One region of the Zhongshania borealis genome, then DNA from elsewhere that is predicted to be linked to it. Evidence: riboswitches for the same ligand, from Rfam matches in the RefSeq annotation. Region 1 holds a riboswitch; the other holds the start of a gene.
The links. A riboswitch is a leader RNA that binds a small molecule or an ion and turns the genes downstream of it on or off. The one in region 1 is predicted to bind cobalamin.
Positions count from the first base shown of each region.

Region 2: linked by a shared signal. The riboswitch ahead of ABD836_RS15980 (TonB-dependent receptor domain-containing protein) and the one ahead of ABD836_RS11315 (cobaltochelatase subunit CobN) in region 1 are both predicted to bind cobalamin.

Region 1 is NZ_BAABDM010000003.1:424,522-428,738, forward strand. It holds gene ABD836_RS11315 (cobaltochelatase subunit CobN) at 1-1,571, opposite strand, end outside; cobalamin riboswitch at 1,711-1,979, opposite strand; gene ABD836_RS11320 (TonB-dependent receptor) at 2,442-4,217, shown strand, end outside.
Region 2 is NZ_BAABDM010000008.1:22,805-27,021, forward strand. It holds gene cobO (cob(I)yrinic acid a,c-diamide adenosyltransferase) at 1-454, opposite strand, end outside; gene ABD836_RS15980 (TonB-dependent receptor domain-containing protein) at 528-2,399, opposite strand; cobalamin riboswitch at 2,490-2,668, opposite strand; gene ABD836_RS15985 (ketopantoate reductase family protein) at 2,721-3,680, opposite strand; gene ABD836_RS15990 (YajQ family cyclic di-GMP-binding protein) at 3,773-4,217, shown strand, end outside.

The DNA of each region.
Region 1 (4,217 bases):
AATTGGGTCTGTAAACTTTGCTGTAATTCCCCGAGCGGGCCGTTGACCATTTCTGCACGTATCGCTGGCGGCAGGGTGTTAAACCACTGCTGGTAGGCGTGGCTGGAGACGGAATTGATTTGCCCAGACATGGCTGCAAGCGCCGCAGCGTCTTCGGGTAAATTCACGCCTTTGGCTTGGAGTAGGTCGAGTAGCGCGTCGGCATCGGCGGGCAGTTCGCCAGTGTTATAGCCAGCCGTGCGGAGGGCGCGGAGTATTTCGAGCAGGCTCTCTGGCACATTGAGATTGTCGGCGCCAATATTGTGACGACCCGGGGGGTGGTTGTAATACACCACCGCAACGCGTTTGTCGGCATTGGGTTTCTCTTGCAGGATTAGCCAGCGGGCTAGCCGCCGTGTTTGGCGCTGGATTTCATCGGTAAGGGGTTCGCTGCGGTAAACGCTGGCGCCGGTGCGCGGGTCGATTTTGGCGGTGGCGGCCAGTGCTAACACTTGGGGTTGGGACACCCCTTGCAACTCGGGCATGGCCACGCGGTAGTGTACTGAGTCACGGGGAATACCCTCGGCGGAGAGCTGCCACTGGGCGCTAGACCACTCGCTGATGCGAATGCCTTTTAATATTGGCAGCTTGAGTTCTTCTAAAATCGTGGTTACCGCTTCGCGACCCTCGCCGCCGCCAATCACAAAATCTTGCAGGGCAATAATGGCCGCAGGGCTATTTTTAAGCGGGCCACGCATGGCGGTTTGAATGGTTTCTAACGCCGCGACACTGGGCTCGCCCCAAGCCGCCAACACCGAAATACACTGCCATGTTTGCGCTGCGCAAAGCTGCTGGTGCAAGGTCCAGTCGCCGCTTAAGTCGGCGGTATCGTGGTCGATAATCCACATTGTGCGCTGTGCGGGCTTGAGATGGGCATTCAATTCGGCGGCACTGAGCCAGTCGGCGCCACCGCCGTGGTGCAGGGCAAAGCGCAGGGGCGCGACCTCTTCTAGGCGGGGGTATTCTGCGCTGCTGTTGGTCAGCATTTGCAAGAGGCTGGCGGCATTGTTCACCGAGCGGTTTAGCCAATAGGCGCGGGCTTGTAACCAGTCAGCGTAGCGCGGCGCTTGCTTTTGACTTTTTGCCAAAGCAGCAGCGTTCTGTACACCTGCTTTGTCAGCGAGAATATCCTCTGGCAGGCTTCTGCCAAATATCTCGCCGTGGCGACCTTTTTGCAGGGGCATGAGCGCGCGGTCGCTGTGCAACACCGTACGCAGCTGCTGGTCGGGGTAATTCATGGCCAATAAACGCGGCACGTCTTCGCCAAATATAGCCACTAATAAAAGCCGGTCGCTATGGCTGATCAGAGCTTGTAGCTCATTGTCGCTTAGCTTGCTTATTTGCTGAACGGTGCGAATTTGAATCGTTAAATCTTGGCGCTGTTCTAGCAGCTGGTGGGCACCTGCTATCAGGGTAGGTGCTGAGCGGTCAGAGACAATGGCGGTGATATTCAATGCGATTGCACTGGTGGCGTTAAGCAGTAGGAGCAAGGCAAACAGATTTCGGACTAGATTTTGAATACGGCCAGACATAGTATTTTCCCGCCGTAGCTCGCCCGCATACGGCTGTTGAACAAGGTGGGAATAAAACGCGGACAGGGTGCTTGGCAGACTATGGTTTTAGCTATGGCTATGGACCAAAAAGCGAATCCGGTGTGACACCCCGCCACGTTCTATTCTTGGGTTTCTGGCCGGTCTCCGGACTCACAGAGTGCGCGATAAAACTCACGCAGTAGCTATTTATAGCAACTATTCGCCTTCCCACGATTTACGCAGTGGCTGTCAGGACCTAGGTGGCCTGACGGAATAGTGTTCTCTGTTTACCGTTGCGGGGGCAGTACAGGCATTGCTGGTTTAAAATTTGAACGCAACGCACCTGTTTCCCGTTTAAGTTGCACGCAGTGATTATGCGACGCAAGCACCTGAAACTTTGGCGCCAAGGATACGCGCTGGGGGTGGGGAGTCAAGATTTAGCCTACGTTGTTGGGCAATTACGCAGCTCAAGTTTTGTTGATTAATCCATAAACTTGCTAGGCATTAAAATCATATATCGGTCAAAAATTTGATTATATGCCATATGCCTCTACTATTTGAGAGTTGCCCGGTCACCATTCGCAGCACAGATGCTAGGGGCGGATGCCGGCGGCTTGTGACTATGAATTGCCGGGAACGTCGTCTCATTGACCGAAAAACTTGCTAAAAGTACGTCGTGGCCAATGTCTCATTAATCTATTGCTCACATAATATGGTGTGAGTAATATGCAATGAATAATTTTTAGAAAGATATCGTTGTCACCAGAGCTGAGTAGCCACCGTGAATAGTGGCTTAACTTACATAACAATAAATCTGCCCGAAGTTATGCCTAGGGTAACGCTCTTACTTCTAGATAAATGAGGATTACAATGAAAAAGAGATTTAGTGTCTTTTCTTCCCTACTGCCATTGAGCCTACTTGGCAGCCTTGCACATGCTGCTCCAATGCTGGAAGAAGTTGTCGTTACCGCGCAGTTGCGAGCGCAAAGCCTGCAGGATGTGCCAGTTTCCGTTAGCGCCATCGGTGGGGAAAAAATGATGGAGGCGGGGATTGCCAAGATCGAAGACCTGCAGGCCTATGTACCCAACTTTACCATGTCGGAATCCGGTATTGGCACCGATATTTATATTCGCGGCATCGGTTCAGGTGAAAACCAAGGCTTTGAGCAATCGGTGGGTATGTACGTTGATGGTATTGCTTACGGTCGCGCTCAGTTGGCGCGTGCGCCCTTCCTCGATTTGTCTCGAGTAGAGGTACTGCGCGGCCCGCAGAACATCCTGTTGGGTAAAAATAGTATTGCTGGCGCGATCAGTATCCAAACGGCTAACCCAAGCGAATACGCTGAAGGCAACGTACAGGTTACCTATGAGCCTGAACAGAACGAGCGTATTATCGATATGGTGGTCAGCGGGCCGATCAATGATCGCTTGGGCTATCGTTTTGCGGTGCGCAAGCGCGAGCTAGACGGGTTTATGGAAAACCTAGTGTTGGATCGCGACGAAGCTCAGCGCAGCGAAGAAACCTTTCGCATTAAGCTCAGCTGGGATGTCAGTGACAATGTCTCGGCCAAGTTTAAAATTGAGGCGGGTAGCTTTGATGTAGTCGGTCGCAACTCTGAAATTATTACCAATTACGCGTCTGACTCCGATGTATTCTTGTTCCAAGGTCGCACCTACGGCGAGATCATGGATCGCACAGTATTCCCAGACACTGGCGACTTGGCAGCATTGACTGGCTTGCTGCCGGCGCCGGTGTTAAATTTTCTACAACTTCAGCCCAATGGTTCGATTATCGATATCGACTCCGATGAGGGTGTGCTGAACAATACAGCTGATCGCAAGCGCCACAGTAACGGCGACTATAGCAATAACGACACCTATAACTTTACAGCCAATGTTGACTGGTATCGGGACGATCACCAATTTACTTCGATCACCGGCATTATGGGTTATGAGTACGACGAAGACTGTGACTGCGACTTCACCGGTGCACCGCTGTTTCAAGTTGAATTCCAAGAAGAGTATCAACAGTTCAGCCAAGAATTCCGCTGGATTTCCCCCGCCGGCGAAAACTTTGAGTATATTGCGGGCGCCTATTTCCAATACAGCGAACTGGACTTTTTCGACTCGCTATATCTGCCCTCCGACATTATTCCGCAACTGGTTAACGCTTCTGACCTCCTCGAAGGTGGCGCCCGTGGTGATGCTGATCCAGGTGCAGACGGCTCCAGTGGTTTTGAGCTGCTAGGCTTCGGTGACGCGGGTAACGCGCTTCGTGGCATCCGTACACCGCGTTACTTCAACAGCGAATCAAGCATCGCCTCAACCTTTATGCAAGCAACCTGGAATATGGCGGATTCCTTCCGGCTGACCCTCGGTGGTCGCCTAACATGGGAAAATAAAGAAGGAGCGCGCAAACTCGAATTTGGCTTCGACGACGGGACAATTCAGCCGCTGGGTGAAGTCGATACCGCCGCTGCGGTCAGTTTTGCCGCCGAGCGTCACGACCTAAAAGGTGAGCGTGAAGAAGTGCAGTTCGCACCGCTGGTAAATTTACAGTGGGATGCCACTGATGACTTAATGGCCTACTTCTCCGCAAGCCGTGGTTACAAGTCAGGCGGTTTTGACGCGCGCTCCAATGCGTCG
Region 2 (4,217 bases), on a different contig from region 1:
CTGCGTAAACTTCTTCGGCGTCGAGGTAGCCGTATTTTAAAACGTAGGTAATTTCGTCGAGCAATACCAGATGAATGGATTCATCCTGCAGCAGCACTTTGGTTTGCTGCCAAGCTTGCTGAGCTGCTTCGCGGTCTTGTTCTTTGTTTTGCGTTTCCCAGGTAAAACCGGAACCCATGACAATAAAGGGTACTTCTGGGCAGCGCTGCTGAATAAAATTGCGTTCGCCGCAATCCCAAGTGCCTTTAATGAATTGCACCACGGCGGCTTTGTAGCCATGACCGAGGGCGCGAATAACAGTGCCGAAGCCTGAGCTGGATTTGCCCTTGCCGGGACCGCTTAATACGATCAATACGCCGCGCTCTTCAGTGGCCTTGGCGACTTTTTCGTCGATCATGGCCTTTTTGATTTGCATGCGTTTCTGGTGTTTTTCTTCGTCGCTCAATGTTGTCATAAGGTGACCTGTTTAATGCGCGCGGCCACATAGTGGCACGTGGCCGCGTTAAAATAAAAGGCAATGATACCTTTTATTTGCCAGTGTAGGTGATGCTCAGCATGGCTTCGCGACCAATAGCTTGATAGTCGCCAAGGCTGCCCCGGGCAGAGACGTATTCGCGGTCAAAGATGTTTTTCAGCGCTAAATTGAGTTTCAGCTGCTCGTTAAATCGGTATGAGATCGCGGTGTCTAGCAATGCGTAGCTGCCGAGTTCGTCGGTATTATTGGTATCTTCGTAACGTTTGCCAACAAAGCGCAGGCCGGCACTGGCACCCCAGTGTTGCCACTGACGATCCGTGTCGATATTAAATTGCTTGCTGGCTCGGCGCCGCAAATCTTTATCTGTGCTGGTGTCAGTGGCATCCAAAAAGGTGGCGTTGGCTTCGATATTCCATTGATACAGGCTAGTTGCCATGCTCAGTTCTAGACCTTTTAGTTTCGCACCTTTAATTTGGTCCGGACCAAAGGTTGCCGGATTATATTGAATTAATTCATCAACATCGTTCTGGAAATAACTAGCGCCCCAGGTCCCCCACGCTTGGTCGATTCGTAATTCCAGTTCGTGGTTTTCTGATGTTTCAGGCTTTAGCGTTGCAACGCCGTAGAAGGGGTAATACAAGTCGTTAAAGGTCGGTGCATTAAAACCTTCGCCGTAGGAGGCGATGAGTTTAACTGGCTTAGCAATTTGAACGCCCACCGAGGCATTGCCGGTGTCGTAGGTGCCAAATTGCTCGTTGTCGTCGTTACGAGCGCCAATTGTTAAATCAACAATGCCGAAGTCGGCTTGCCACTGCGCGAATACTGCCTTATTCGCGCGGCTGTCTTCGCCGTAATTGAGGCTGCTATCGACTTCGTCCAGTAGGCGCTCAAAGCCCACGGTTAGCACGTGGTCTTTACCCAATAGTAGGTCATTTTGTACGCTGTAAATTCTGCGGGTGGTGTCGAAACTGTCGCCGCTAACGCCGACTGCACCGGGTTCTAGGTAACTGTGTTTGGTCTGTGACTGATCTTTGGATTCGCCAGCTGACAAGGTCAGTAGCCAGTTTTGCAGAACTTGGAATTCGCCACGGATATTGGCGACGTTGACCTCGCTCAAGGTATAGGGCGAACAGCTGTAAACGGCAAAGGGAGTGCCGTAGCATTTGGTATCGTAGTCGCTTTCGCTGCGGCTGTTTTGGTACAGGGCAAACACGCTAGCGCGCTCGTTGATCTTGTGGCTGGCTGTCAGGTTGTACGCGGTTTGTTCAAAGCTGTCTTTGTCGCCGTGAACGCCAGACTTGTCTTCAGTGTTGTCGACGCCGTCCGTATTTTCTTGCAGGGCGCTTAAGTTAAATTGCGTTTGGTGATTGCCGCCACTAATCGCGGCGAGCACTTTGCTGCTGCCTTGGCTGCCAATACCTAGTTGCAATAATGGCTTAACGCCGTTGGTGCTGTGGTATTTGCGGGTGATGATATTCACGACCCCACCGATGGCCTCTGAGCCGTACAGGCTGGAGCGGGAGCCCCGTACAATTTCTACCCGCTCAATAAGTTCGGGGGGTAGATTGGTCAGTGATGGGCTGCCGAGGGTGGCGGAGCCAATGCGCACGCCATCAATTAAAACCAGGGTGTGGTTGCTTTGGTTGCCCCGCAAAAATAGGCTGGTCGCGGCGCCACGACCGCCATTACGGACAAAACTTACGCCAACGGCGCGGGCCAGTAGCTCCTGTAAGTCGACGGGTTGAATACGCTCAATATCCGCACGCTCAAATACCGTAACTGGAGCCAAGCTGTCTGCTATAGATTGCTCGGTGCGCGTCGCCGTAACAATGGTGGTTTCCATTGCGTTGTGGCTTTGGGCAACCGTAGTTGTGGCAGTAAAGGCAAATACACTGCTAAGTGCGCTTAAAGTGATTTTGTTCATGGTAAACCTCAATGCTAAAAATGGAAGCAATGAGGGAGGGGTAGGGGTTATATACGAATATACGACCGCTGATGGAGCCCTCCGCTTCATCGGGTGAATCCGTATCAGGCCGGTTCCGGGCTTGTCTTGCTGTTAAAGGCAGTGACTTACCGTTGCGGGGGCAGCGTCGGACTTGGTGGTGTTCTGTATGAACACGCCTCACCGGACTTCCCGTTTAACTCAGCGCCGCGACTAACGCGGGTATGAGCACCTATTACGTGGCGCGCACTGTACGGCCGCGGCTATATTTTGTCAAACAAAGTGGCTTTACTCGCGGGCGTACTAACGGCGATTTAGTGCGGTAATTCTTTGAATTTCGTCGTAGAGGAATTGATTGGTGGGCAGTGTTAAACCCTGTTTCGCCGCTAGCCTGCAAAGGTAACCTGTGATCGCGTCGATTTCAGTTTCTCGCCCAGATTCAATATCTTGGAGCATTGATGAGCGATTATTGGCGGTGTTCCGGGCGACGTCGAGGACTTGCTGCTGTAAGCCTTCGACGTACTGATCTAAATGTAGCTGTTTGCTGAGTTGCAAGATCTCATCGACAACTTGGCTGATGTGGGTGAGGGCGGCGGGGTTACTTAATAATTCTCCGTTGCGACAGCGATGAAGAACGGTAAGCGGGTTAATTGCGCAATTAATGGCAAGCTTGCGCCAGAGCACCGCCGCCATATTTTCGCTTGCCGCGACCTGCAGCGGCGCAAAACTGAGCGATTCGGCGATGGCCGTAGATTGAGCAAGCGAAGTGTTTGTTCTGGGCTCAATGCTCGCGGCACCAATTAGGGTTTGCCCGCGGCCAGCGTGAACGACAGCAAAGCGACTGGAGCGGTAAGCGCCCTCCGTTGTCGACGCTTGCAATACTAGTGCTTGCGGGAAATGCGCTTGGACTTGCTCAGTAATTCCTAGGCCATTTTGCAGTAAAACTAAGTGTGCCTTGGGGTGTATATGCGCTTTTATTGACTGCAGTGCCGCGATGGTTTGCTGGGCTTTGGTGGTAATGAGTAGCTGTTGAATTGGGTGCGCGAGGGTTTCTGGACAGCAGGCGCTAATATTGAGTAATTGGGTTTGTTGCTCAGATGAAAACGAAATGCCGCCGTGGGCCTGGTAAGCCGCTAAACTCGCCTGATCGCGCAGAATCAACTCCACCGCCTGGCCGTTATTTTGCGCGTAGCACGCCCATAGGCTGCCGATGGCACCGGCGCCGAGAATAGACCAAGCTGGGTTATTCGCTTTGTTTGTCATTGTTTTTTGTACATTTGCCTAGCGCTATACGTTCAGTCCACAGTCTCAGGATGCTAAACTGCGCGGCGCAACATAACAAAGGAAATTAGGCTATGCCAGCGTTTGATATTGTCTCAGAAGTGGATCTGCACATCTTTACCAATGCCGTTGATCAGGCTGGGCGAGTTATTGAGACTCGTTTTGATTTTAAGGGTGTAGATGCACGGTTTGAGCGCGACGGGCTCACCGTAACGATGTTTGCCGAGGCGGAGTTTCAGTTACAGCAAATGGAAGACCTGCTGCGATCAGCTCTAATTAAAGTAAAAATTGATCCCCTAGCAATGGAAATAGGTGACCTTAAAGGCGCCGGTAAGCAGGTAAAAAAACTGGTGACTATGCAAAGTGGCCTGACTTCGGATGTTGCTCGTAAAATCATTAAATTGATTAAAGATCGCAAGCTAAAAGTGCAAAGCCAAATGCAAGACGAGCAAGTGCGAGTAACCGGAAAAAAGCGCGACGACCTCCAAGACGTTATGGCAATACTGCGTGCCGAGGAAT